3 regions of the Streptomyces sp. NPDC050416 genome follow, and region 2 is predicted to be linked to each of the others. Evidence: riboswitches for the same ligand, from Rfam matches in the RefSeq annotation. Region 2 holds a riboswitch; each other region holds the start of a gene.
The links. A riboswitch is a leader RNA that binds a small molecule or an ion and turns the genes downstream of it on or off. The one in region 2 is predicted to bind thiamine pyrophosphate.
Positions count from the first base shown of each region.

Region 1: another riboswitch for thiamine pyrophosphate. It lies ahead of ACIBL4_RS29115 (thiamine ABC transporter substrate binding subunit); the one in region 2 lies ahead of thiC (phosphomethylpyrimidine synthase ThiC).
Region 3: another riboswitch for thiamine pyrophosphate. It lies ahead of thiO (glycine oxidase ThiO); the one in region 2 lies ahead of thiC (phosphomethylpyrimidine synthase ThiC).

Region 1 covers NZ_JBITII010000010.1:228,107-235,361, reverse strand. The annotation lists gene ACIBL4_RS29120 (ABC transporter permease) at 1-477, opposite strand, end outside; gene ACIBL4_RS29115 (thiamine ABC transporter substrate binding subunit) at 453-1,490, opposite strand; TPP riboswitch at 1,615-1,721, opposite strand; gene rlmN (23S rRNA (adenine(2503)-C(2))-methyltransferase RlmN) at 1,762-2,868, opposite strand; gene ACIBL4_RS29105 (SRPBCC family protein) at 3,075-3,533, opposite strand; gene ACIBL4_RS29100 (phosphatidate cytidylyltransferase) at 3,667-4,818, opposite strand; gene frr (ribosome recycling factor) at 4,818-5,375, opposite strand; gene pyrH (UMP kinase) at 5,540-6,298, opposite strand; gene tsf (translation elongation factor Ts) at 6,483-7,255, opposite strand, start outside.
Region 2 covers NZ_JBITII010000014.1:207,285-214,539, reverse strand. The annotation lists gene ACIBL4_RS35365 (DUF5326 family protein) at 46-258, shown strand; gene ACIBL4_RS35360 (IclR family transcriptional regulator) at 588-1,313, shown strand; gene ACIBL4_RS35355 (SsgA family sporulation/cell division regulator) at 1,413-1,847, shown strand; gene ACIBL4_RS35350 (YibE/F family protein) at 1,956-3,707, opposite strand; TPP riboswitch at 3,780-3,969, shown strand; gene thiC (phosphomethylpyrimidine synthase ThiC) at 3,962-5,746, shown strand; gene ACIBL4_RS35340 (hypothetical protein) at 5,839-6,705, opposite strand; gene ACIBL4_RS35335 (metallophosphoesterase) at 6,889-7,255, opposite strand, start outside.
Region 3 covers NZ_JBITII010000004.1:291,163-298,417, forward strand. The annotation lists gene ACIBL4_RS14615 (deoxyribonuclease IV) at 1-789, opposite strand, end outside; gene pknB (Stk1 family PASTA domain-containing Ser/Thr kinase) at 848-2,782, opposite strand; gene ACIBL4_RS14625 (thiazole synthase) at 2,985-3,782, opposite strand; gene thiS (sulfur carrier protein ThiS) at 3,785-3,985, opposite strand; gene thiO (glycine oxidase ThiO) at 3,982-5,151, opposite strand; TPP riboswitch at 5,149-5,260, opposite strand; gene ACIBL4_RS14640 (NAD(P)/FAD-dependent oxidoreductase) at 5,421-6,662, shown strand; gene ACIBL4_RS14645 (helix-turn-helix domain-containing protein) at 6,740-7,105, shown strand.

The DNA of each region.
Region 1 (7,255 bases), on a different contig from region 2:
CGCGTAGTTGAAGAAGACGTGCGCGAGCAGGATCGCCCACACGGTGGTGTCCAGCCGCACGCCCCACAGCTCGTCCAGCAGCCCGCCGCGCCCGACCAGCGCCAGGAAGGCCGTACCGACGACGACCGTCGGCAGCACGAACGGCACGGTCACGACCGCCCGCAGGACCTGCTTGCCCGGGAAGTCGAGGCGCGCGAAGACATACGCGCCGGGCAGTGCGACCAGCAGCGTGAGCACGGTCGAGACGACCGCCTGCCAGGTGGTGAACCACAGGACGTGCCGGACGTCGGACTGCGCCAGCACCTCCCCGATCCGCCCGAACTGCCAGACCCCGTCGACCTCCAGACCGCGCGCGACGATCGCGGCGACGGGGTAGGCGAAGAAGACCGCGAAGAACGCGACGGGCACGGCCAGCAGACCGGACCGCGCCGCCGCGCTCCTCTTCCGGGCGGCTACTTCAGTACGAGCGAAGTCCACGACTTGACCCACTGGTCACGGCGGTCGGCGATCTTCGCCGGGTTCATGGTCTCCGGGTCCTTGGCCTGCGGCCCGTACTTCACGAACTCCGGCGGCACCTGGGCGCCCTCGCGCACCGGGTACACGTACATGTTGAGCGGCATGTCCTCCTGGAACCGCTCGCTGATCAGGAAGTCGAGGAGCGCCTTGCCGCCCTTGGTGTTCTCGGCGTTGCTCAGCAGCCCGGCGTACTCGACCTGCCGGAAGCAGGTGCCCTGCGCGACCCCGGTCGGTGCCGCGGCGGGTTTCGGGTCGGCGTAGACGACCTCGACGGGCGGCGAGGAGGCGTACGACACGACGAGCGGCCGGTCGCCCTTGGCCTTCTTGCCGCCGGCCGAGCCGGAGAACTCCTCGTTGTAGGCCTGCTCCCAGCCGTCGACGACCTTCACGCCGTTGGCCTTGAGCTTCTTCCAGTACCCCTCCCAGCCCCCGTCGCCGTACTTCGCGGCGGTGCCGAGCAGGAAGCCGAGGCCGGGCGAGGAGGTGGAGGCGTTCTCGGTGACCAGGAGGTTCTTGTATTCGGGCTTGACCAGGTCGTCGAAGCTGCGCGGCGGGTCGAGCTTGTGGTCGGCGAAGTACTTCTTGTCGTAGTTGACGCAGATGTCGCCGGTGTCGATGGGCGTGACCCGGTGCTCGTCCTGGTCGGCCCGGTACTCCGGCGCGATCCGGTCCGAGCCCTTCGCCTCGTACGGCTGGAACAGGCCGTTGTCGAGGGCGCGGGACAGCAGCGTGTTGTCGACGCCGAAGAAGACGTCGCCCTGCGGGTTGTCCTTGGTCAGGATGGCCTTGTTCACGGCCTGCCCGGCGTCGCCGTCCTTGAGGACCTTGACCTTGTAGCCGGACTGCTTCTCGAAGGCCGCGATGACGTCCTTCGAGGCGGCCCACGAGTCGTGGCTGACGAGGGTCACGGTCTTGGAGTCGCCGGACCCCTGGCCGCCGTCGGACGACCCGCACGCGGCGAGCGTGCCGGCCATGCCGAGCCCGACGGCCACCGCCGTCAGCCGCTTGATGGTGTGGCTCACTGGATTCCTCCTGGAGGACCAGGAGAAGACGCGGCCCTGCCCGGGATCTCTGGGAGTCCCGGGCAGGGCGCAACAGCTCGAGTGATGACCGATCTCCCTACCCAGAATGACCTGGGCCAGGTTCGGAGGGTCTGCGGCCGTGTGCCGCACTCTCAGCGCTGTGGCGCTCCCCTGTCGGAATATGAAGGTGTCGGAAAATACGGTTGTGCTTACGCCGGTCAGACTACCGTTCGGTGGCCGCGAGCTGACCACACGCCCCGTCGATCTCCTGACCACGGGTGTCCCGGATCGTCACCGGCACACCATGGGCCGCGATGGCCTCCACGAACGCCTTCTCGTCCTCCGGCCGGGAAGCCGTCCACTTCGACCCCGGCGTCGGGTTGAGCGGGATCAGGTTCACGTGCACCGGCCTGCCCTTGAGCATCCGCCCGAGCCGGTCACCGCGCCACGCCTGATCGTTGATGTCCCGGATCAGGGCGTACTCGATGGACAGCCGGCGCCCGGACTTGGCGCTGTACTCGAAGCCGGCGTCCAGCACCTCGCGGACCTTCCACCGGGTGTTCACGGGGACGAGGGTGTCGCGCAGCTCGTCGTCGGGGGCGTGCAGCGAGATCGCGAGCCGGCACTTGAGGCCCTCGTCGGCGAGCCGGTGGATGGCCGGGACGAGTCCGACCGTCGAGACGGTGATCCCGCGCTGCGAGAGCCCCAGCCCGTCGGGCTCGGGGTCGGTGAGCCGCCGGATGGAGCCGAGGACCCGGTTGTAGTTGGCGAGCGGCTCACCCATCCCCATGAACACGATGTTGCTCAGCCGCGCCGGCCCGCCCGGCACCTCGCCGTCCCTGAGGGCCCGCATACCGTCCACGATCTGGTGCACGATCTCGGCGGTGGACAGATTCCGGTCGAGCCCCGCCTGCCCGGTCGCACAGAACGGACAGTTCATCCCGCACCCGGCCTGCGAGCTGATGCACATGGTCACCCGGTCCGGGTAGCGCATCAGCACGGACTCCACGAGCGTCCCGTCGAACAGCCGCCACAGCGTCTTGCGCGTGGTCCCCTGGTCGGTCGACAGATGCCGCACGACGGTCATCAGCTCGGGAAGGAGCGCCTCCTGGAGCCGGCCACGGGAGCCGGCCGGAATGTCGGTCCACTGCTCCGGATCGTGCGCGTACCGCGCGAAGTAGTGCTGCGACAGCTGCTTGGCACGAAACGGCTTCTCCCCGACAGCGACAACGGCCTCCTTGCGCTCAGCAGGAGTGAGGTCGGCGAGATGCCGCGGCGGCTTCTTGGCTCCGCGCGGGGCGACGAAAGTGAGTTCTCCGGGTGCAGGCATAACCCATCCAGTGTGGCAGATCAACTCCGGTGCCCCAGGCCGGAGCGGGGTGGGGGCGGTCACCCCTGATCGCCATCTGCCATCGCCGCTCGGCCTCGCACGGCCCAGGGACGGTCCACGGTTCAGTCAGCATGCCGTTTTCGAGGGCCACGGCGGTGAGCCCCTGTCTGAACACAGAAGGGCCCGTCACACAGCGGCCGTACCCCTCAGAGGCCCTGCTCTCCCGTGTGCTCCAGCCGGTCCTTCAGGATCTGCTCGTTGCGCGGCAGTTCCTTGCGGACCTGGGGGCGTACGACGAGCGGGACGAGGACCTTGCCGACGCCGTGGCCCTCGAAGTCGACCTCGATCGTCACGTGGGAGCGCCGTCCCTCGTCGAACGGCTCGACCTCGCCGTGCACCCGCGCCCGGACGGGGCCGTCGACACCCCGCATGCCCCAGCTGTGCGGCGGGTCGTACTCCGTGACCTCCATGGTCATCGGCATGACCCGGCGGCCGACGTGCCGGGTGACCCGCATCCGGGAGCCGACACCGACCGGCCCCTCGTCGAGACGTTCCGCGGACACGGCACTCAGCTGCCACTCCGGCAGCCGCTCGGCGTCCGTGACGTAGTCGTAGACGTCCTCGGGGCGCCGGTCGACATCGATGGTCTGTCGAATGCTGGACATGATGTCCCCCTTTGCGACGTACACCTGAATCGTCCCACGTGGAGACGTCGCAGGCACCTCCGCACAACGGCAGCGAGCCCCCGCCGGTCACCCGGCCGGAGCTCGCCATACGATCCGTAAGAGCCGTATCGCCTCAGCCGGACCCGACGAAGAGCACGAGCAACAGCCACACCACCGGAGCCGTGGGCAGCAGTGAGTCCAGCCGGTCCATGATGCCGCCGTGCCCCGGCAGCAGCGTGCCCATGTCCTTGATGCCCAGGTCCCGCTTGATCATGGACTCGCCGAGATCGCCCAGCGTGGCGCTGACCGCGACCGCGAGGCCGAGCACCAGGCCCTGCCACCAGGCACCGTCGTCGATGAGGAACTGCATGCACAGCGCGCCCACGACCATCGCGAAGGAGATCGCACCGAGCAGACCCTCGCGGGTCTTTCCGGGGCTGATGCGCGGGGCGAGCTTGTGCCGGCCGAAGCGCCAGCCGACCGCGTAGGCACCGGTGTCGCTCACGACCGTGAGCAGCAGGAACGTGAGCACCCGCTGCGCCCCGTCGTCCGCCGTCAGCATCATCGCGACGAACGTCGCCAGGAACGGCACGTAGAACGCCGCGAAGACGCCCGCCGTGACGTCCCTGAGGTAGTTCTCGGGCGGTTCCGTCATGCGCCACACCAGCACGGCCAGTGCCGTGAGCGCCATGGCGACCCAGGCGCCCTCGGCACCCCGGACATACCCGGCGACGACCATCGCGGCACCGCCGAGCGCGAGCGGCACGAGGGGCGCCCGGATGCCCTTGCGTTCGTCCAGCCGCTTGGTCAGCTCCCACAGACCCACCACCACGGCGACCGCGATCACACCGACGAACACGGCCTTGACGACGAACAGCGACGCGACGATCACCGCGCCGAGCCCGACCCCGACCCCTATCGCGGCACTCAGGTCGCGACCCGCGCTCTTCTTCTGCGGCTTGGGTGCCGGCTCTGCGGCGTCGGGCATGGGCTCCGGATTCGTCTCGTTCCGGACCGGAGAGCCGCTCAGCCGAGCAGCCCCCCGGTCGTCATCCTGGTTTCCGCCGTACGCGGCTACGTCGGGCACGATGGGCATGGGGCGAGTCTGAGGCGCTTCATGCGCATCGTAAGCGGGACCCGCCGGAGCGGCTCCCTGGACGTGCCCCTGGCCAGGGGGGTGGGCATGCCCATTCCCATGGGTGTGGGAGTGCCCATGGGAATGCCCTTGGTCGGTGGGCCCCCAGTACCCGGCCTGTGGCGGCGCCCCCCAGGAAGAGTCGTTCATCAGACCTCGAGCAGCTCCGCTTCCTTGTGCTTCAGGAGCTCGTCCACCTGCGCCACGTACTTGTGGGTGGTGTCGTCGAGCTCCTTCTCCGCACGGCGGCCCTCGTCCTCGCCGATCTCGCCGTCCTTGATCAGCTTGTCGATGGCGTCCTTGGCCTTGCGGCGCACGGAGCGGATGGAGACCTTGGCGTCCTCACCCTTGCTCTTGGCGACCTTGATGTACTCGCGGCGGCGCTCCTCGGTCAGCTCGGGGAACACCACTCGGATGATGTTGCCGTCGTTGCTCGGGTTGACGCCCAGGTCCGAGTCGCGGATCGCCTGCTCGATGTTGCGCAGCGCGCTCTTGTCGAACGGGGTCACCACGGCCATGCGCGGCTCGGGCACCGAGAACGAGGCCAGCTGGTTGATCGGGGTCGGCGCGCCGTAGTAGTCGGCCACGATCTTGTTGAACATCGCCGGGTGCGCACGACCGGTGCGGATCGCGGCGAAGTCCTCCTTGGCGACCACGACGGCCTTCTCCATCTTCTCCTCGGCCTCGAGGAGGGTCTCTTCGATCACCACTTGCTCCTGCGTGTCTTGAGTAGGCCCGGCTGCGGTTCCATGTGGGCGGCGGCCGGCTGCGTCGCGTCTTCTTCCTGCACGGTTCCCGACCGGTGGAACATTGTCCATCCCCCGGCCCGGCTCCGTCCCGTCCGTCCCCCGGACGGGGTTGTTCTCGGGTCTCAGTCCCGGCTGCCGGGGTCCCCCACCAGCGTGCCGATCTTCTCACCCTTGACGGCACGTCCGATGTTGCCCTCCGCCAGCAGCTCGAAGACCACGATCGGGAGCTTGTTGTCGCGGCACAGCGTCACGGCCGTGGCGTCGGCGACCTTCAGGTCACGGGTGATGACCTCGCCGTAGCCGAGGTGGTCGAACTTCACCGCGTCCGGGTTGGTCTTCGGGTCGGAGTCGTAGACCCCGTCCACGCCGTTCTTGCCCATCAGCAGCGCCTCCGCGTCGATCTCCAGGGCGCGCTGGGCGGCGGTGGTGTCGGTGGAGAAGTACGGCATGCCCATACCGGCACCGAAGATGACCACACGGCCCTTCTCCAGGTGCCGCACGGCGCGCAGCGGGATGTACGGCTCGGCGACCTGGCCCATGGTGATGGCGGTCTGCACCCGGCAGTCCACCCCCACCTTCTCCAGGAAGTCCTGCAGGGCCAGGCAGTTCATGACCGTGCCGAGCATGCCCATGTAGTCGGAGCGGGCCCGGTCCATGCCGCGCTGCTGGAGCTCGGCACCGCGGAAGAAGTTGCCGCCGCCGATGACGACCGCGATCTGCGCACCGTCGCGTACGACGGCCGCGATCTCGCGGGCGATCTTGTGCACCACGTCGGGGTCGACGCCCAGGCCCCCACCGCCGGAGAAGGCCTCTCCGGACAGCTTCAGCAGAAACCGGCCGCGCACTTTGCCGTCGTCGCTCTTCTGGGCCTTGGTGGTCATGGGGGATCCCGCCTCTTTCACGTGTTGCACATACGAAGAAGGCCATTGCCGGTGGGGCGTGGTTCGCATCCCATACGGCAATGGCCTCCTCGTCAGATCTGCTGTCGTCCGCCACCCCTGTGACGGCGTACCGGGACGACTGCTGCCGACCCTATCGGGGTCGGGCGTCGATCGCGGTACGGACTCAGATGCCGACCTTGATGCGCGAGAAGCGCTTCAGGGTGACACCGGCCTCGTCCAGGACCTTCTGGACGGACTTCTTGTTGTCGAGCGCGTAGGGCTGGCCGAGCAGCGTGGCGTCCTTGAAGAAGCCGTTGAGGCGACCCTCGACGATCTTCGGCAGGGCGGCCTCGGGCTTGCCCTCGGCGCGGGTGGTCTCCTCGGCGACGCGGCGCTCGGACTCGACGACCTCGGCCGGCACGTCCTCCTTGGAGAGGTACTTCGGCGCGAAGGCGGCGATGTGCTGGGCGACGCCCTTGGCGATCTCCGCATTCGGCTTGTCCAGCTCGACGAGGACACCGATCTGCGGGGGCAGGTCGGGCATCGTGCGGTGCATGTACGCGGTCACGTAGCCGTCGGCGAACTGCGCGAAGCGGTCCAGGACGATCTTCTCGCCCAGGTTGGCGTTGGCCTCGTCCACGAACGCCTGGACGGTCTTGCCGGGCTCGATCTCGGAGGCGAGCAGGGCCTCGAGGTCGGCCGGGGAGGTCTTGGCGACGTGCTCGGCGATGGCCGTGGCCACGGCCTGGAACTTCTCGCCCTTGGCGACGAAGTCCGTCTCGCACTTCAGCTCGACGATGACACCGGAGGAGTTGTCGTCGGCGATGACCGAGACGACGGCACCGTTCTCGGCGGAACGGCCCTCGCGCTTGGCGACGCCCTTCTGGCCCTTGATGCGGAGCGCCTCGACGGCCTTCTCGACGTTGCCCTCGGCCTCGTCCAGCGCCTTCTTGCAGT
Region 2 (7,255 bases):
ACAGGGCCCGGCACTCGAACGGGTGGAGAGGTAAGGACGAGGGCGATGCGAGAGATCTTCACGGGACTGCCGTGGTGGGTGAAGTGGATCGCGGTGCCGGTCATCGCCCTGGTCGTGTTCGGCGGGCTGATCGCCAGCGTGGTCGGCTTCGTCATCGGACTGCTCTTCAAGGTGCTGGTCTTCGTGGCACTGGTCGGCGGACTGATCTACGTCGTACGGAAGTTCACGGCGAGCTCCTCGTCGCGCAGCGACTGGTGAGACCGGTGGGAAACCGGTGGGGGTAGCGGGAAACACCCGGAGTCACCGGTTCCCTCGGCCGGGGGAAGTTTCCGTTCCGGGCCATCTGCGTGCGGTGGCAGACGAATAGAGTCCGGAACTCGACGCGGGGACATCCCCCCGTGAGCGGCACACCCCCACCCGTGTCCATCGGCACGGGCCGCCCCCTCGCGCTTCGGGAGTGACCCTTGGCCCCGGCTGACACCGCACCTGTCCACCTGCGTACCGTCCCCGCGCAACCCCGCTCGGCGCCCCCCTCCGAGCAACCGCCTCCCGCACCGCCACCCCCTCCGGCGACCCTCATCGGGTCCGTGCAGCGCGCGATGCGCCTGCTGGAGACCGTCGCCGCGCACGAATACGGCGCCCCCGCCAAGCAACTGGCCCGGGAGACCGGGCTGGCGCTGCCCACGACCTACCACCTGCTGCGCACCCTCGTGCATGAGGGCTATCTGCACCGGGACAAGGGCCTGTTCTTCCTCGGTGAGGCCGCCGAGCGGCTGAGCAGCAGCGGAGCCCGGCAGAAACGTCGCAGCACGGTCGTCGACGCGCTCGCGCACTGGCGGGACGTGCTCGGCGTCCCCGTGTACTACGCGGTGTACCGCGAGGGCGAGATCGAGGTCATGTGCGTCTCCGACACCCCGGGCAATCCCGCGGTCGAGGAGTGGGCCGACTTCCGGGAGACCGGGCACGCGCACGCCATCGGGCAGTGCCTGCTGTCCCAGCTGGACGAGGAGGCCCGCCGGGACCACCTCGACCGCTATCCGGTGCAGGCCCTCACGCCGTACACCGTGCGGGACAACCACAGCCTGCTGCGCCGTCTGGAGCGGGTGCGGCGGATGGAACCCGTGACCGAGCGTCAGGAATACGCCCTGGGCGCCGTCTGCGCGGCGATCCCGCTCACCCTCGGTACGACGGCCGCGACGATGGCCATCTCCCTGCCCGCCCACCAGGAGCACCGGCTGCTCCCGGCGGCCCGGCAGTTGCAGAGCGAGATCGGGAGTCTGCTGGGCTCGCTCGCGCTCTCTATCAGTATGTGAAAACTCACTCCTTGTGATCTGCTGTGTACGTTAAGCAAGATTCCATGAAGTGTCAGAGGTTCGTTCCCGGCCAGTCCACGGCGAATGACGGGGTTAGCGATGCGCGAGTCCGTACAGGCAGAGGTCATGATGAGCTTTCTCGTGTCCGAGGAGCTCTCCTTCCGCATTCCGGTGGAACTGCGCTATGAGACCAGTGATCCCTATGCCGTCAGGCTGACTTTCCACTTGCCCGGTGATGCCCCGGTGACCTGGGCTTTCGGCCGGGAGTTGCTGATCGACGGTGTCGGCCGGCCGTGCGGGGAGGGCGATGTGCGGGTCACGCCGGTCGAACCGGACTCGCTGGGCGAGGTGTTGATCCGGCTTCAGGTGGGCAGCGACCAGGCGCTGTTCCGGTCCTCGACGGCACCGCTGGTCGCCTTCCTCGACCGCACCGACAAGCTGGTGCCGCTGGGCCAGGAGGGCTCGCTCGCCGACTTCGACGCCCATCTCGACGAGGCCCTGGACCGCATCCTGGCGGAACAGGGCGCCGGCTGAGACATCCGTCGGGCGGCACGGTGGAGTAACGCTTCACCGGATGCCGCCGAGCTGTGCAGGAACGCTTCTCCGTACGACGGGACAACCGGCTTCACAGGTCACGAGCCGTCAGCGCTTGCGGCGCCGGCCCTTCCCCCCGCGTGCCGGGGCCGCGGCGGCCTCCGCAGCGGGCTGCGCTCCCGGGCGATCGGCCGAGACCACCAGCGCGGCCAGGGCCGTGGTGACCGGCACCGAGGCGACCAGGCCGATCGAACCCACCAGCGTGCGCACGATCTCCTCCGCGACCAGTTCGCTGTTGGCGACCGTCCCGACACCGCTCTGCGCGATGGAGAACAGCAGGAGCAGCGGCAGCGCGGCACCCGCGTATGCGAGGACCAGCGTGTTGACGACCGAGGCGATGTGGTCGCGGCCGATCCGGATCCCCGCGCGGTAGAGGCCACGCCAGCCCATGGTCGGGTTGGCATCGTGCAGCTCCCAGACCGCCGACGTCTGCGTGACCGTCACGTCGTCGAGCACACCGAGCGATCCGATGATGACGCCGGCGAGCAGTAGACCGCTCATGTCGATCGTCGGGTAGAGGCCGTGGATCAGACCGGTGTTGTCGTCGGTGTTGCCGGTGAGCGCGGCCCAGTCGATGAACAGCGAGCCCAGAACACCGATCAGCAGCAGCGAGACGAGGGTGCCGAGCACCGCCACTGAGGTCCGGGCGGACAGGCCGTGACACAGGTACAGGGCGATGAGCATGATGGCGCTCGCGCCCACCACCGCCACGAGCAGCGGGTTCGAGCCCTGAAGGATCGCGGGCAGGATGAAGAGGTTCAGCACCAGGAAGCTGATGGCCAGCGCGACCAGGGCCATGACACCGCGCAGCCGCCCTACGACCACGACGGCGAGGGCGAAGATGCCGGCGAGCAGCGCCATGGGCAGGCGGCGGTTGATGTCGGTGACCGAGTACTGGAGATCCTTCGGCGCGGAGGGCTCGTAGGCGACCACGACCTCCTGGCCCTCTTCCAACTGGCGGGACTGGTCCGGCTGGACGATCTCGGTGAAGGTACGGCCCTTGTCCTTGCCGCTGTCGACCCGGATCGTCGCCCGCTTGCAGGTGCCCTTCTCCTGCTGCACCGCGGAGGAACCCTCGGCGGTGGAGGTGTCGCCGGTCGGCGGGACACCCGAGGCGCCGGCCTCCTTGCAGCTCACCGCCACGACCTTGGTGACCGAGCCCTCCTGCGTCTGCCGGTCGAAGCCGACGCCGGTGCGCTCGTGCGGCGGGGCGCCGCCCGGCCACAGCACGGCGAGACCGACCAGCACGGCGGCGGCGAACGGGATCAGGACCGCCGCGATGACCTTGCGCAGGTGCATGGAGACGGGCGTGGCAGGACCGTGGTTGTGACTGTGCCCGTGCCCGCCGCCGGGCTCGGAGCCGGGCCCGTTTCCGTGACCATGCCCGTGGCCGCCTCCGCCGTGCCTGTCGCCGCCACCGTGCCCGTGGCCTCCGCCGGGGCTGTGTCCATCGCCGTATCCATCGCGTCCGCCGGGCCTGTCGCCTCCGCCGCGCCCGTACCCGTCGCCTCCGCCGTACCCGTCGCCTCCGCTGTGCGCGTCACCTTCCCTGGAACCGGCTCCGGAGCCGGTGGGTTGCCAGCCTCCGGAGCCGGCACCGTACGAAGAGGCCGGACCGGCCGGACCGCCGCCCTGTCCGTTCCCGGGACCGGGCCGGTGCGCGTGCGTCTGCCCGCGGGCAGGACCGAGCCCGCCCCCGGCGGCGAAATCGTGCTCACGCCCACGGCCGTCGCCGTCGCCGGCGCCGGACCCGCGGGGCGGTTCGGGCGGTGGGTAAGGAGGACGCTGCGTCGTGGTCACCGACCGATCATCGCAAGAACGAGGGGGGCCCTCTGTTCACCGCGCCAGAATTGCCGCTAGCGTGGAGGCACCTTTTGTACACGCGGGAGCTCGGAGCACCGGGCTGAGAGGGCGCTGACCTCCGTCCCAGCGATGTTTCACATGAAACATCACCGAAGTCGAGTGATGTTTCACACGGAACGTCGGCAGACGGAAGCCGCTGCGTCGACCGCCGAACCTGTTACCGGGTAATGCCGGCGTAGGGAGTAGGTCTCATGACCAACAAGGACGCACGCACGCCTGCCTCCGTTCAGGACGCACAGTCCGAGGAGGCCGGGAAGTCCATCGGCTGGCACAAGGCGTACGTCGAGGGCAGCCGCCCCGACCTGCGCGTGCCGGTCCGTCAGGTGCATCTCACCAACGGGCAGTCGGTCACCCTGTACGACACGTCGGGCCCGTACACCGATCCGCTCGTCGACACCGACGTCCGCAGGGGCCTGTCGCCGCTGCGCGAGAACTGGATCATCGCGCGTGGCGACACCGAGGAGTACGCGGGCCGGCCCGTCCGTCCGGAGGACGACGGCATCAAGCACACCTCGCCGCGCGGCGGCCTGCGCAACCTCGACGCCGTCTTCCCCGGCCGGCCGCGTCAGCCGCGCCGCAGCAAGGACGGCAAGGCGGTCACGCAGCTCGCGTACGCCCGCCGCGGCGAGATCACGCCCGAGATGGAGTACGTGGCCATCCGGGAGAACGTCTCGCCCGAGGTGGTCCGCGACGAGATCGCGGCGGGCCGGGCGGTACTGCCGGCCAACGTCAACCACCCGGAGATCGAGCCGATGATCATCGGCAAGCGGTTCCTGGTGAAGGTCAACGCCAACATCGGCAACTCGGCGGTGACGTCCTCCATCGAGGAGGAGGTCGAGAAGATGACCTGGGCGACCCGCTGGGGCGCCGACACGGTCATGGACCTGTCCACCGGCCGCAACATCCACACCACGCGCGAGTGGGTACTGCGCAACTCCCCCGTGCCCATCGGCACCGTGCCGCTCTACCAGGCCCTGGAGAAGGTCGACGGCCGGGCCGAGGAGCTGACTTGGGAGATCTACAAGGACACGGTCATCGAACAGGCCGAGCAGGGCGTGGACTACATGACGGTCCACGCGGGCGTGCGCCTGCCGTACGTGCCGCTGACGGCGAATCGGAAGACCGGCATCGTCTCGCGCGGCGGCTCGATCATGGCGGCCTGGTGCCTCGCGCACCACAAGGAGTCGTTCCTGTACGAGAACTTCGAGGAACTCTGCGAGATCCTCGCCGCGTACGACGTCACGTACTCCCTCGGCGACGGACTGCGGCCGGGCTCGATCGCGGACGCCAACGACGAGGCGCAGTTCGCGGAACTGCGGACCCTCGGGGAACTCAACCGGATCGCGAAGCGTTTCAACGTACAGACCATGATCGAAGGCCCGGGCCACGTCCCGATGCACAAGATCAAGGAGAACATCGACCTTCAGCAGGAGATCTGCGATGAAGCTCCGTTCTATACGCTCGGCCCGCTGACCACGGACGTCGCGCCGGCGTACGACCACATCACCTCCGGCATCGGCGCCGCGATGATCGCCTGGTGGGGCACGGCGATGCTGTGTTACGTCACGCCCAAGGAGCACCTGGGCCTGCCGAACCGTGACGACGTCAAGACCGGCGTCATCACCTACAAGATCGCCGCCCACGCAGCGGATCTGGCCAAGGGACATCCGGGTGCCCAGGAGTGGGACGACGCGCTGTCCGACGCCCGTTTCGAGTTCCGGTGGGAGGACCAGTTCAACCTCGCCCTCGACCCGGACACGGCACGGGAGTTCCACGACGAGACGCTGCCGGCGGAGCCCGCCAAGACGGCTCACTTCTGCTCGATGTGCGGCCCCAAGTTCTGCAGCATGAAGATCTCGCACGACATCCGTCGTGAACACGGCGGCACCCAGGCCGAGATCGAGGACGGCATGGCCCAGAAGTCCAAGGAGTTCGCGGCGAGCGGGAACCGCGTGTACCTGCCCATCGCGGACTGAGCCGCCCGCACACAGGCCGAGGGCCGGGGACCGGTGGTCCCTGGTCCCCTGGCCCGCGGGAGGGGTCCGGCCCCGGGGCACCGACCCGACGGCTACTCCGGCTGGTGTTCCGGGCCTCCGAAGTCCGGGCTGGTGTAGTCCGGACTGCTGAAGCTCGGCCGAGAACCGCGGTCGCCGTCGTCCGGGCTGGTGAAACCCGGGCGGTCGTAGCCGAGGTGCGGGATGCGGCTGACCGGCGTGGACGGGGAGGTGTGGTGCAGCGCGGCGGTCGCGCTCGGGTCGACGAGGGCCTCCCGGAGGAAGGGCACGATGCCGCGCTCCAGCAGGGCTTCGCGCCAGGCCTCCCTGGCCCGGTCCACCTCCCCGTGCAGTTCGCCGTGCGGGTCGCTTTCGGCCGTCGGCTTGTTGCGCAGGGCGGTGATCAGCAGTCCCACCGCGGCGACGAGGATCGCGACCGCGGTCACGGCGCCGAACACCCAGCCCGTGGTGAGCATGGTCCGGGCGAACGTCTGCTCGGGGTTGAGCATCTGAAGGATGTAGCCGACGAGCAGGAAGATCGCCGCGGCGGTTCCGGCCAGGACGGGAGCGAGGACGGCGACGACGGCGACGGCGCCCGCGCCGGCGGTCTCGGCGACCTCGCCCATGGTGGCGGCGAGGCCCGCCGCGCCCGCGTCCGGCTCGGAGGAGCCGGATGCGCGCACGGCCGGCCGGTCGGCCGTCGCCGGCCTGCGCTGTGCCTCGCGGACCTTGACGTAGTGCTGGTATTCGGTCGACGCGGCCGCCGTGATGAGCGCGGTGGCGTTCAGCGCCATGGTGCGCAGTTGCTCGGGGTTGAGCCGCTGTCCGACAGCGGCCAGTTCCGGACGGTGTGGTGCGGAGCGCAGCGCCTCATCGAGGATCCGCTCGTATTCCTGGCGGTCCTCGCTCAGCAGGTGCTGCGGAACGCTGTTCATGTGCATCCCCCGATGCTCCGTAGGGCTTGGGGCTCGGCATGCTGACGAGCCGTCGGGCAGAAACGGAGGGGAGCCTGCTACGGATAAGCCGATGGTAGAGCCGCGAAGGTGGGCGGTGACAGGGTGTTTACCGAAATTGGCCCCTCACAGGTCCGGTCCTGTGACGGGAAGCGCCTGCCCGGTGAACGTTCACGCATCCAGCGGCAGTTGCTGGACCAGCAGCTTTCCGGCCATGGTCACGCCGCCGTCCATGGCGATGGCGAGTCCGTCGGCGTAGACGTGCGGACCCTCGACCACGGGGTCGGTCCTGTCCTCGTCTTCCTCGGAGCCGACCTCGCCCAGGAGATACGGAATCGGGCTGTGACCGTGAACGATGCGGCTGCCCCCGTACGTATCGAGCAGGGAGCGTACGGCGTCCGCGCCGCCCTCGTCACGGAAGGAGAACCGCTTGGTGAACTTGCGGAACAGGTCCCAGACCTCGTCCGCGTCGTTGCGCGTGAGCGTCTCGCGGACGGTGTCGTTGACCTCTTCGATGGAGCGGCCGTAGTCGAGGTAG
Region 3 (7,255 bases), on a different contig from region 2:
GGTCGCGGGGTGTGTCATCAGGGCCCGGAACGGGTCCTCGCCGATGTGGCCGACGCCGATGTTCTCGTGCCGGTCCTTGTGCGCGCCCACCACGTCCTTGGAGTCGTTGGCGTGGATCAGCTTCAGCCGGCCCTCGCCGACCGTGTCCACCAGCAGGTCCAGCGTCTGGTGCATGCCGGACGGGCCGGTCAGGTCGTGCCCGGCGGCGAAGATGTGGCAGGTGTCCAGGCACACGCCCAGCATCGGATGCGCGTCCAGCGCCTCGAAGTACGGGCCGAAGTCCCAGGTCCGCGAGCACAGGGAGGCGCCCTGGCCGGCGGTCGACTCCAGCAGCAGATACGGGTCGTCGTCGTGGGTCAGCTCGTCGAGCAGCGGCAGCAGACGCTCCCGTACCTGCTGCAGCGCCACCGACCGCTCCCGGCCGCCGGTCGCGCTGCCGGTGTGCACGACCACGCCCAGTGCCCCGATCTCCCGTGCGCGGCGCAGCGAGTGCCGCAGCGACTCCACCGACCGCTCCACGGTCGCCTCGGTGTGCGAGCCGAAGTTGATCAGGTAGGGGGCGTGCACGTACGCCGGGATCGACTCGGCGTCGCACGCGGCGCGGAACGCCTCGTCCTGCTTCGGATTGCCGGCCGGAGTGGCCCAGCCGCGCGGGTTGGCGACGAAGACCTGGACGGTCTCGGCCTTCAGGTCACGGGCGTAGGTCAGACCGACGGAGTGGAGCCCACCGGCCACGGGGACGTGGCCGCCCACGGGGTTGCGGGAGGGGCGGGACAGCTGAAGATTCACCCGTTCAGGGTGTCATGCGCCCGGCCCTGCCCCGTCCACGGGCTCCCCGTCCGGGCCCTCACCTGATCTTGATCGTGATCGTCGAGCCCTTGGGCGCGGTCTCGCCACCCTTCACGGACTGGTCCTTCACCGTGTCGCCGAACAGACCGAGCAGTCCGCGGTCCTCGTCGACCTGGAACCCGGCGCCCTTCAGCTCCCGCGTGGCGTCGTCGACGCTGTCGCCGACCACGTCCGGGACCTCGATCATCTCGGGGCCCTTGGACACCGTCAGCGTCACGGTGTCGCCCTCGGCCGCCCGGCCGCCGGGGTTCGGGCTCTGCCGGGCGACCTGGCCCTTGTCGAACTCGGAGGAGGTGACCCGCTCGGTGGCGACCTTCACCTTGAGACCGGCGTCCGTCAGCTCGGCCCTGGCGTCGGCCAGGTCGTCACCGGTGACGTCGGGGATGTCGATGGGGCTGCCCTTGCTGACGACGAGCGCGACCGCCGAGCCCGCGCGCACCTTCGTGCCGTCCGCCGGCCGCGCGGAGATCACCGAGCCCCTGGGCACGTCCTCGCTGAACTCCCGGGTGACCATGCCCGGCTCCAGCCCGTCCTCCTTCAGCAGCGACCGCGCCTTGTCCAGCCGCTGTCCCTCCAGGGCGGGCACCCGTACGTTCTCGGGGCCGTCGGAGATGGTGAGGGACACCGAGTCGTTGCCGCGGATGCGCGTCCCGGCCTTCGGGTCGCTGCTGATGACCGTGCCGCGCTTCACGGTGTCGCTGTAGGCGTGCTCCACCTTGCCGAGCTCCAGCCCGGCGTCCGCCAGCCGGTCCTCGGCCTGCGCCTGCGTCTTCGCCAGCAGCGGGGGGACCTCGGTGAACTGGCCCGAGTTGACGTACCAGATGCCGGTGCCGAGTCCGAGCACGAGCAGAACGGCGACGACGACGGCCATGGGGCCGCGCCGGGGTCCCGAGCGGCGCCGGGACGGCGGGGGCGGCGGGGACTCGAAGCGGCTGGTGCGGTTGAGCGCCGCCGCGGAGCCCTCCTCGTCCTCGTCGACGGGCAGGGGGCGCGGCGTGGCCAGCGCACGCGGGATCACGCTCGTACGGTCGTCGGCGTTGACGTGGTCCGCGGCGAGCGCCTGCGGCGGCACCGCGTCCAGCTGCTCCGCGGTCAGCCGGCCGCGCCCGTCGCGGACCTGCGCGAGCAGCGCCACCGCGTCGTGCGGGCGGATCTCCGGGGTGCGAGCGGTCGCCGAGGCCACCATCTCGTCCAGCGCGTACGCCAGACCGGGCACGGCGGCCGAGGGCGGCGGGACGTCCTCGTGCAGATGCTTGTAGAGGATCACGGCCGGGGAGTCCCCGTCGTGCGGCTTGTCGCCGGTGAGCATCTCGTACAGCATCACGCCGCACGCGTACACGTCGACGCGGGGGTCGGCGGTGCCGCTCTCTATCTGCTCGGGAGCGAGGTACGAGACCGTGCCGAGGACGGTGCCGGTGGTGTTCGTCACCGTGTCCACGGCCCGTACGAGGCCGAAGTCGGCGACCTTGACCCGGCCGTCGTCCCCTATCAGGACGTTCTCGGGCTTCATGTCCCGGTGCACGAACCCGGCGCGGTGCGCGGCGCCCAGCGCGGCCAGCACCGGCTCCAGGATGTCCAGGGCGGCACGCGGCTGCAGGGCCCCGCGCTCGCGCAGCACGTCCCGCAGGGTGCAACCCGCGACGTACTCCATGGCGAGGTAGACGTAACCGCCGTCGGTGCCCTGGTCGAAGACCTGCACCACGTTCGGGTGCGCCAGCCGGGCGACCGACTTCGCCTCGCGGATGAACCGCTCGACGAACGAGCCGTCGACCGCGAGCGAGGGGTGCATCACCTTGAGTGCGAGGACCCGGTCGAGCCGGGTGTCCACGGCCCGGTAGACCGTGGCCATCCCGCCGACCGCGATCCGCGCGTCGATGCGATACCGGCCGTCGAGCACCTGCCCGACCAAGGGGTCCTGAAGGGTCGTGTCCACGCAGGCGAGTGTACGAGCCACGACTGACAGCTCTCGCGCCCCGGCCATTTTCGGGGCGCGACTGAAGCGGACCTGTGACGTGCGTCCCCTTAGCTGCGGGCAGTCGTGCCTCCCCCAGTGCCTTAAGGGCGGCACGGGTGGGCGCAGCGGCACCCCGCACCGCCGGGCTGCGAAACGCCCCGGCCTCAGCACCAACGCCGGGTCACTGAAAAGCAGGCCGCTCAGGATCCAGCGCAGCCATGCCCTCAGCCGGCGAAGACGCCTCCGCGAAATGCCGCCGAGGAATACGCCCAGCCCGATAAGCCAACCTCCCCGCCTCGACCGCGTTCCTCATGGCGGCAGCCATCAGCACCGGCTCCCGCGCCCGCGTCACCGCCGAGGCGAGCATCACACCCGCACACCCCAGCTCCATCGCCAACGCCGCGTCCGACGCCGTACCGGCCCCCGCGTCCAGAATCACCGGCACACGCGCGTGCTCGACGATCAGCTGGAAGTTGTGCGGATTGCGAATGCCCAGCCCGGAGCCGATCGGCGAGCCGAGCGGCATGATCGCAGCGCACCCCACGTCCTCCAGCTTCCGCGCCAGCACGGGGTCGTCATTGGTGTACGGCAGCACCGTGAACCCGTCGTCGACCAGCGTCTCGGCCGCCTCCAGCAGCTCGATCGGGTCCGGCAGCAGCGTGCGCTCGTCGGCGATGACCTCCAGCTTGATCAGGTCCGTGCCGAGGGCCTCGCGCGCGAGACGGGCCGTGAGGACGGCCTCGCCGGCGGTGAAGCAGCCCGCCGTGTTGGGCAGGACGCGGATGCCGAGCTTGTCCAGGACGGACAGCACCGAGCCGTGCACCGAGGCGTTCACCCGCCGCATCGCGACCGTCGTCAGCTCCGTCCCGGACGCGACCAGCGACCGTTCCAGCACGTCGAGGCTGGGCGCCCCGCCCGTACCCATGATCAGGCGGGACGTGAAGGACGTACCACCGAGGACAAACGGATCGTCGGCCATGATCAGCCTCCTTGGACGGCGGTGAGGACTTCCACGCGGTCCCCCTCGGAGAGGGTCGTGGACGGCCACTGCGCGCGCGGGACGACGGTTTCGTTCAGGGCGGCGGCCACGCCGGACGGCGCGGCGGTGAGGGACTTCACGACGGTGTCGAGAGCCGTACCGGGCCGGACCTCCCGGGGCTCCCCGTTGACGGAGATGTTCATGCGGGCTGCTCCGTGAGTGCGGTGGCGCTGCTGAAGCGCTTCGGCGTGAAGGGGCGGGCCTCCTCGGGGAGCTCACCCGTCGTCAGGACGTGCGCCATCGCGTCGCCGGTGACCGGCGTGAGCAGGACGCCGTTGCGGTAGTGCCCGGTGGCCAGCAGCAGCCCCTCCAGCCCGGTCGGGCCGAGCAGGGGCGCGTTGTCGGGGGAGCCGGGGCGCAGTCCGGCCCGGGTCTCGGTGAGGGGCAGCTCGGTGATGCCCGGGACCAGCTCGTGCGCGTCGCGCAGCAGCTCGTACACGCCGCCCGCGGTCACGGTGGTGTCCCAGCCCAGCTCCTCGCTGGTCGCCCCGACGACCAGCTCGCCGCTCTCGCGCGGTACCAGGTAGACATGGCTGCCGCGCACGACCGCGCGCACGGTCCGGTTCAGGAAGGGCCCGTGCCGCCGCGGCATGGTCAGCCGTACGACCTGCCCCTTCACCGGCCGCACGGGCGGCAGCACATCCTCCGGGACGCCCGCGAGCCGCCCGCTGAGGCTGCCCCCGGCCAGGACGACCTGCCCGGCCTCCAGCGGGGTGCCGTCGTCCGTGACGGCGCCCGTGGCCCGGTCCCGTGCGACGGTGAGCCGCTCGGCCCACGCCCGGTGGAAGACCACACCGGCCCGCTCGCACGCGGTGACCAGCGCCCCGGCCAGCCGCCGAGGATCGATCTGGTGGTCCCCGTCGACCCGCAGCCCGCCGCGCACGCCCGGCGCGAGCATCGGCTCCAGGCGACGGCACTCCCGCCCCGACAGCCACTGCGACTCCAGGCCCGACTGCTGCTGCAGGGCGTGCAGTTCGCGCAGATGGGCCCGGTCGTCGGCGTCCAGGGCCACGGCGAGCGTGCCGCACCGGCGGTAGCCGAGGTCGTGGCCGGTCTGCTCGGTGAGCTCGGCCGCGAAGTCCGGGTAGCGCCGGGCGGAGGCCAGATTCAGCCCGAGCAGGGTCTGCTCGCCGTAGTGCAGTTCCGTGACGGCGGCCAGCATCCCGGCGGCCACCTGTGCGGCTCCGCCGCCCGGTTCCGGGTCCACCACGGACGTGGCGAGCCCGCGCTGCGCGGCCCGCCACGCGGTGACCAGGCCGATGATCCCGCCCCCGATGACGAGGACGTCTGACGTGCGCGTACGCGACATGGGCGTCCAGCCCCTCCCTTCGCCGGCATGACCCGGATCAGGTTCGTACGGTCGGAGGCCGCCAGCCTCCCTCTCAGCCCGGTGCGTCCGGGCTCCCGCGAGTGCATTGCGTTGGCCACCCACCCTAGCCCGCTGCCGTATGCCGCAGTAAGGGAGCCACCACCACGGCCCGCTTCCTCGACGGCCCGGTCCGCGCCCCGGTCGCGTGTGCAGCAGGTCACTGGGTATGAGCACTGACTGACAAAATGTCAGTTGTCTATGGTGATCAGGTGAGCGAGCAGACGCAGGAACCAGGTTCGTCCGCGCCCCGGCGCGTGGTCGTGGCGGGCGCGGGGATGGCCGGTGTGCAGACCGCGGTCGCCCTGCGCGAGCAGGGCTTCACCGGCACCGTGCGCCTGATCGGCGCGGAACCCCACCAGCCCTACGACCGGCCCCCCTTGTCCAAGGCCGTCCTGCTCGGCAAGGCCGAGGGCTCCGCCTTCGACGTCGACTTCGAGGCCCTCGGCATCGAGCTGCGGCTCGGCTGCGAGGTGCGGGGCCTGCGCCCGGGCGACCACGAGCTGGACACCGAGGACGGGCCCGTGCCGTACGACGTCCTGGTCGTCGCGACCGGTGCCGAACCGATCCGGTTGCCCGGGGCGGAGGGCGTGCCGGGCGTGCATCTGCTGCGCACCCTGGACGACGCCGAACGGCTGCGGCCGGTGCTGGCCGGCCGGCACGACATCGTGGTCGTCGGCGCCGGCTGGATCGGCGCGGAGTTCGCCACGGCCGCGCGCGAGGCGGGCTGCGCGGTGACCGTCGTGGAGGCCGCCGAACGGCCCCTCGCCGGGGCGCTGCCCGCCGAGGTCGCCGCGCCGATGGCCCGCTGGTACGCCGACGCGGGTGCCGTGCTGCGGACGCACGCGCGCGTGGAGCGCGTGGAGCCCGGCACGGTGGTTCTCGACGACGGCGCGCGGCTGCCCGCGGACGCGGTCGTCGTCGGCATCGGCGCCCGACCGGCCACGGCCTGGCTGGCCGGCTCCGGGATCGAGCTGGGCCCGCACGGCGAGATCGTGGCCGACCAGCACCTGCGCGCGTCGGTGCCCGACGTGTACGCGGTCGGCGACTGCGCCTCCTTCCCCTCGGGCCGGTACGGCGAGCGCCTGCTGGTGCACCACTGGGACAACGCCCTCCAGGGGCCGCGCACGGTCGCCGTGAACATCGTCGGCCGGGCCTCGGGGGAGACCCCCGCGGTGTACGACCCCGTGCCGTACTTCTGGTCGGAGCAGTTCGGGCGTTTCGTGCAGTACGCCGGGCACCACGCGGCCGCCGACACGACCCTGTGGCGGGGCGACCCGGCCGGACCGGCCTGGACGGTCTGCTGGCTGCGCGGAGACCGGCTGGTCGCGCTGCTGGCGGTGGGCCGTCCCCGGGACCTGGCGCAGGGCCGCCGCCTGATCGAGTCGGGCACGCCGATGAATCCGGCGTTGCTGGGGGACCCGGCGAGGCCGTTGAAGGCGGCCACGGCGTAGCTCGGAAGGCGCGCGGATCCGCCCAGGTGGGCGGGCCCGGCTTCCGACTGTCAGTGGGGGATGGCAGGCTGGTTTCCGTGACCGAGATTGACGCAAAGATCGATGCTCTCGTCCCTGCCTGGCTCACCCTCCCCGACATCGCCGAACAGTTCGGCGTCGAGGTGACGCGCGTGCGGCAGCTGGTCAAGGAGGGCCAGCTCATCGCCGTACGCCGCGGTGAGAACCGCGCACTGCACGTCCCCGCGGCCTTCATCGACGGGGACAAGGTCGTCAAGGGCCTGGCCGGAACCCTGACGCTCCTGCGGGACGACGGCTTCACGGTCGAAGAGATGCTGGAGTGGCTCTTCACCCCCGACCCGAGCCTGCCCGGCACGCCGGCACAGGCCCTGAGCGAGAACCGTGGCACGGAGGTGAAGCGCCGAGCCCAGGCGCTCGCGGTCTGACCCGACCACGACCGAACAACGGTCCGGCGCGCACGCGCGGGGCCGGACCCGAACAACCGCCCGGTGTTGGCCGGGGCCCGTGGGGCGACCCATGGAGCCCCGGTCACGGGGCGGCTTGTGCCCGGCAGGGGCGGGGCGCCGGAGTCACCG